Acidicapsa acidisoli: one gene and its partner. The main gene of each other region encodes a partner of the protein of the gene in region 2 in a complex. Links are inferred from orthologs where the notes say so. Each region holds a gene or a part of one and is shown on either strand. Other genes may lie near its edges.

What was found.
Region 1: the proteins of dnaN (region 2) and dinB are in contact, whole or in part, in a solved structure (PDB 1OK7), measured with the Escherichia coli proteins. The link is inferred for Acidicapsa acidisoli from one-to-one orthologs.

What each region holds. Positions count from the first base shown.
Region 1 is NZ_JAGSYI010000002.1:1,841,519-1,844,600, forward strand. What follows is about bases 324-3,082. They hold dinB (DNA polymerase IV), read right to left. Parts: upstream 2,358-3,082; coding sequence 1,290-2,357; downstream 324-1,289. Other genes in these bases: OHL23_RS17350 (S9 family peptidase), read right to left, coding at 324-1,065; OHL23_RS17360 (GntP family permease), read right to left, coding at 2,433-3,082. Also shown: more of OHL23_RS17350, read right to left, coding at 1-323. UniProt on the Escherichia coli protein: Poorly processive, error-prone DNA polymerase involved in translesion repair and untargeted mutagenesis. Copies undamaged DNA at stalled replication forks, which arise in vivo from mismatched or misaligned primer ends.
Region 2 is NZ_JAGSYI010000001.1:1,290,333-1,293,513, forward strand. The notes cover bases 198-3,055. They hold dnaN (DNA polymerase III subunit beta), read left to right. Parts: upstream 198-957; coding sequence 958-2,154; downstream 2,155-3,055. Other genes in these bases: OHL23_RS05155 (retropepsin-like aspartic protease), read right to left, coding at 2,504-3,055. Outside these bases: more of OHL23_RS05155, read right to left, coding at 3,056-3,181. UniProt on the Escherichia coli protein: Confers DNA tethering and processivity to DNA polymerases and other proteins. Acts as a clamp, forming a ring around DNA (a reaction catalyzed by the clamp-loading complex) which diffuses in an ATP-independent manner freely and bidirectionally along dsDNA.

The DNA of each region.
Region 1 (3,082 bases), on a different replicon or contig from region 2:
CGGCACGCCGTGGATTGGAACGCGATCCGCCAGCGGAAGCGACGCGATGGTATGAACACGAAGGTTTGAGGGTTCCGCAATGTCCCAGACTTCGACTTCTTTGGGAAAGCGATCATAAGTCGTGATATACGAGTAGGGTTTGTGGATCGCGGTGACGAGTATGTGCTGCCCATCCGGCGCGGGGTCGACGGATTGGTAGTTTCCAGGCGTACCCACAGGCCGGATCGCTCCGGTGGCCGCGTCGACTAGAGCGAGTTGTGAGGCCGCGAAGTAATTGAAAAGATCCTCATCGTGCGTGTTGCGGAGCGTGTCGCGGTTTTCATAGGTACTGCTCTGACCTTTTTCACCCTCTGTCTCCTGAATGCTCGGACCAATTGGCGCGGTTGGTTCAGGAGGCGGCGCACCCATCTCCGCGGGAACTAGCTTGACCAAGAGCCTTTTCTGGTCGGGCATCCATTTCATTTCGTCGTTGAACATTGGGTTGAGACGCGCACCGGACACCTGATGAATTTCGCCGGTCTTCGCGTCGCCGATCCAGAGCTCGACCGCGTCCGGCGCTAGATTCACGAACGCGAATCGTTTTCCGTCAGCGGCCCAGATTGGCTGGCCTGGGCACGCACCCTCGGGAAGCGCGACGGGGATTTGCGCGCCGTCGGCGATATGCACCAACGCGAAGCTCCTGGCGCAGGGCGTGATGCCGTAGCCGCCAGGGGTGTCGTGCTTGCTGTGATTCTTCGGCTCGACGCGCACGCCGGCAAGGCGCAGGAAAGGTGTCGCCACCCGAGAAATCGATGGGTAGTCTTGCCAGGACACCAAGAGAATCGTGTCCTCTGTCGGGCTTACCAATGGAACTGGCGGGGAAGGCGCGTGCATTACGTCCAGAATGTATTTTGGCGGCTGGTTATATCCGGATGGGTGATCAATCGAGGCCGCCGGTCCTGAGGTCGCGGTCGATGAGGACGGATTCGATGAGGACGAGTTCGACTGCGCGATAAGGGGCGCTGACGCCGCACAGGCTACCATAACTCCGGCCAAAAGACGGTTCAAGGCGTTTCTGACTGGCATGAATTCCCTCCCCCTTAATTCACCGGGAAAACGCGATAACCAAGACGATACATCGCAAATTGGATCAACATTCAAACCATAAACGCGGGCACTTCTTGAGGACTACCGCGTCCCATTGAGTCATCTTGATTTTCCGTTGAGCAGCCAGTATACTCGCGCAGTTTCCGCTGAGCGCATTTCTGTCAATCATTTCCTTCCAGAGGGCTCAGACTAGAGACATCCCTCTACAAGGGGAAAAGCGATGGTTCCGCGCTCTCGCCTGGGTCACGGAAGTTGCCGAGCCCTACGCCCGCCAGGCGGAATCGTTGCCCGGGATCAGTTCCTACTTTTTGCAGCAGAGACAGAGCAATCTGAGTCAGCTCTTCCTGTGAGGCTGGCGGCTCCGGGGCCGTCTGGCTTCGGGTCATCACGCGGAACTCAGCCGTCTTCAACTTCAAGACCACGGTGCGGGCGATTCGCGATTCCTTGCGGGAAGCGAGCCATGTTTTTTCGGCCAAACGCCGAATCATGGGTTCAGTTTCGGCAAGGAGTACATCCTGCTCAAACGTGTCCTCGGCTGAGATGGACTTTGTCGGCCGGTTAGGCACGACCGGATTCTCGTCGATTCCGCGAGCCAGTTCATACAGGCGTTGTCCGTAGCGGCCAAACATGCGTTGCAACTCGTTGAGCGGGAGGGTTCGTAACTCCCCGACCGTGCGCATTCCGAGCCTGACGAGCTTCTCTTCCGTGACTTTTCCAACTCCGGGGATGCGGCCCACAGGCAATGGAGTCAGGAAGCTCGCCACCTCCGCGGGCTGGATAACAAAAAGCCCATTCGGCTTACGCCAATCGGAGGCGATCTTCGACAGGAACTTGTTGGGAGCGACACCCGCAGAGGCAGTCAGGCTGAGCTCTTCGCGGATTTGCTGCCGGATTGTGCTGGCGACTTTCGTAGCCGTTGCGAGGCCGGTCTTATTCTCGGTGACATCCAGATATGCTTCATCGAGCGATAGCGGCTCGATGAGATCCGTGTGCCGGAGGAAGATCTCGCGCACGGCGCGTGAAACTGCCCGATAACGCGTGAAGTCGGGAGGGACAAAGACTGCCTCCGGGCACAGACGCTCGGCATGCGTCGCGACCATGGCTGAGCGCACGCCAAAGTGCCTGGCCTCATAGGAGGCCGCGCAGACTACGGAGCGCTTTCCCCGCCAGGCAACGACAACCGGCTTCCCGCGCAGCTCCGGACTATCGCGTTGCTCGACGGAGGCGTAGAACGCATCCATATCCACATGAACAATCTTCCGTCCGTTCATCCCATATTCATGGTAGGCCGTTTTCGAGAGGGCTCTTTAAGAATTCAGGGACGCTATTCGGGAATATTGCGTCTATTAGAGCGCAAGCGACAACGCAAGAGTGAGAAGCAACGCCGTGACCGAGATGATGGTTTCGCAGATCGACCAGGTCTCAATCGTCTGCGCTACGCTCATGTTGAAGTACTCCTTCACAAGCCAGAAGCCGCCGTCGTTGACATGAGAGAAAATGAGCGAGCCAGCTCCGGTGGCAATGGCCAGCAATTCCGGTCGAACGCCAGTGCTATGCAAGGCGATTGGCGCCACAATGCCGGCGGCTGTCGTCATAGCCACAGTCGCGGAACCGGTGGCCAGGCGCATCAATGCGGCGAGCAGCCAAGCAAGCAGCAGCAATGGAATGTGGCTCTGCAACGCAACTCCGATAATGGCCTGAGAGACGCCGCTATCCTGCAATATTCTTCCAAAGCCTCCGCCAGCGCCAACCAGCAGCGTGATTGTCGCCGTAGGTGCGAGGCATTCATTGCTGAAGCGCAGAATCGTCTCTCTCGTAAAGCCGCGTAACCGGCCAAGTGTGAAGAAGCTGACCAACACGCCGATCAAAAGAGCCATGTCATCGTTGCCGGCGAGATGAAGCGCCTCGTTCAACGCGCTCTTCGGCGTTGCGATTGCGTCGGCCCAACTGCCGATCAACATGAGAAGAACGGGGAGCAGGATGGAGAACACAGTAA
Region 2 (3,181 bases):
CGAAATGCCCGACATGAGTTCCCCGCAAACGAAAACAGGGAGCAGCGCTCCAGCGCCACTCCCCAATCCCATCCGCGATTGTTCCTAGACTACCCGTCCACCCTCAAATTCCCCGCAAATCGGTGAAATACTCCTAAGCTATTCAAAATAAACAATCTATAAACCAACCCCCACGAATCGATCCTTGACAGCACCAGCAGAACTGAAAAATAAATTGCCCAACGCCCAGGAGCAGTTGTCCCCCGGGTAGCCGGGCATCCACCGCTGCCCAGCTATCCTTGCGGTAACCCACTTTTCCACTACCCCGCCAAACCCTGTGCAAACTGTGGACACTCCGTTCCCGTTGCAAATCCCGTCCCCACTTGACCCGCATCAATCCAAGCTCAAACCCTGCTTTCCACCCCTCTTACCCAAAAATCCACATCCCATTTCCGCCTCGCTGTGGGAACGGTGCATCCTCCGGTACGCATTTCACCCCTGTTTTCCCACCTTTCCACTTGCCCTCAATTCCACAGGCCAGTTTTCTAAAACTCGTCCCAATCCCAACCCCAGACTCAACAACAAGATCCGCCAGATTTCCACTTTTCCTTCCGCAACGGGTACTACGGCGGGGCTAAATAACTCTTTGTTCAATTCTTTTCCGTAACCCGTCGCATCTCCCGCTCTACCTCTCGCAAAACCAAATCCGGGTGCCCCATCCCCTACCCAAAATTTGATGGCGCTTCATCCCGGCATGGGTGGGATCAACCAGTCTTCGAACGCCAACCCCAAATCCCCGCTTTTCATCGGTTCAAGCCGAGTTTTCCACCTGGCCCAAACCTTGCTCTTGCATACAATCAAGGCAGGCCAACCGCGCGTTTTCACTGCATACCCCTGTGGTGTAGAGTGGCATCACGCCCAAAGCGCGAGCGGCCACAAGTCGCAAAGCAACTTCTGACGCAGGAGAGGAAACAAATCATGCCAGGGCTGGGATTCGAAGAAATAGACGTTGTGACCACCGCACCTTCACAGGGGGCTGTAATGGAAATCACCGTAACGCGCCAGGACTTGCTCAAGGAACTTACCGCAATCCAGTCCGTTGTCGAACGCAAGACCACCATCCCCATCCTCTCCAACTTCCTCGTCGAAGTAACCGACGGCGCCGAAGGCGGCCAGATCAACATCACGGCCACCGACCTCGACCAGGCCATCCGCACCTCCGCCAAAGCCAAGGTCAAGAAAGCTGGCTCCTGCACCATCCCCGCGCGCAAACTTTACGATTACGTCAAGCTCCTCCCCGACGGCGAAATCTCCCTCAAGCTCCTCGACAACCACTGGGTCCAGATTCGCTCCGGCCGCTCCAACACCAAGATGGTCGGCCTGGGCCGCGCCAACTATCCCCAGGTTCCCGAGCTGCCCACCGTAGCCTCCGTCAAGATCCCGGTAGCCGTCCTCAAGACCCTCATCGCGCGCACCATCTTCTCCATCTCCAACGAAGAATCCCGCTACACCCTCAACGGCGCGCTGCTCATCCTCAAGGCCGAATCCATCGCAATGGTAGCCACCGACGGCCATCGCTTGTCGTTCGTAGAAAAGCCCGAAGAAACCCTCGATGGCGTAAGCGGTGAAAAGCGCATCCTCATCCCGCGCAAAGCCCTCGCCGAGCTGCAATCGCTCCTCAACTCCACCGAAGCCGAACACGTTGAGTTCGCCGACGACGATCTCTGGCTCTTCTTCCGTATCGGCCATCGCACGCTTTCCAGCCGCAAGCTCACCGGCCAGTTCCCCAACTACGAAGCCGTCATGCCCCGCGACAACACCCGCTTCGTCGTTGTCCGCTGCGCCGAGCTATCCGCCGCCATCGGCCGCGTAGCCCAGTTCGCCGACGAGCGCAGCGGAGCGGTCCGCATCAAGATGGAACAGAACGAGCTCAAGATCACCGCTCAGTCCAACGAATCCGGCGAATCCGAAGACTCCATCGAAACCCCTTACACCAGCGACCCGCTCGTAGTCGGTTTCAACTCCAGCTACATGCTCGACTTCCTCAAAGCCATGGGCAACGAAGGTGAAGTGCGCCTCGAATTCAAAGACGGCCAGTCCGCCGGCCAGATGCGCCCCGAAGATCCCGACGCCGAATACAAATATCGTTATGTTTTGATGCCAATGCGCATCTGACGCATCGAATACGCGGAAGAGGGAAAAATCCGCACTCGGCTCGCCTGTTTAAGTCAGATCAGCTAGGTGCGGATTCTCTTTTTCCCGGGCTATGGCCCAACGGGAGAGATAACATGAACATCTTCATGATTCTCGGGATTAGTTTATTTGCTTTGATGGGAATCGTAGTCCTCGTCTTTTCCTGCCTACCCTCCCCAATGGTCAATAAGCTGATGCGCCGATTCAAAACCACCCGCTGACGAATGGCAAGATAAGTAGGATTCTGTAGAACCCAACAGCCCACGCCTTCGCTGTTGTCGTTGTCTTTGCATTTCTGTCTGTCATTCCCGCAGGGAATCTGCTTATCTAGTCACCCCTCCAACCAAACCCGCATTCCCTTCAAATCCATCACCACCACCGAGTGCTCCAGCAGCGCATGGCCCACCGTCCCATCGAACATCCCATCCGGCAAATGCACCTCCGGCCCCGCAAAATACACAGTTGCATCTTTAGCCAGCACCCGGCCCTTAAACGCCTCGGCAGTCGCCACAGATGTCATCATGTCCACTCCGCCATCGGTGTACTTGATCCTCTCTTTTTTCGTGGACCTTGCCTCCTCAACCAACCCCAGCTTCTCCACCGAAGTCGGATAAATCAGCATCGTCCCACTGAACAGTGAGTCGATCTGCGCTGTAATAGCCTTCCCATTGACCGAGAACCCGGTAGCCACCAGAATCGGCGGCCCGTGCTTCCCAAACGTCGGAGTCGTCAACTCCCCGCACTGCCCCGGACACTGCACATCGCCCGTCTGGAGATCCGAAAACCGAACCTTCCGCCCCACATAATCCATCTCCAGCATTCGCCCCTTGAAAGCCGTATAAGCCAGCGACCCATCGGATTTAGGCATCTGATCCTTCGACATATACGCCGCCAGATCCATTACCAGCACCTTCACGTCGCCCAGTCCCGCATCGCCTATCTTCAAACCACTCAAGACCGCCCTTCCGTATCCCGGGACTTGCTTGCCATCCGCTCCCTTCACCGGCAA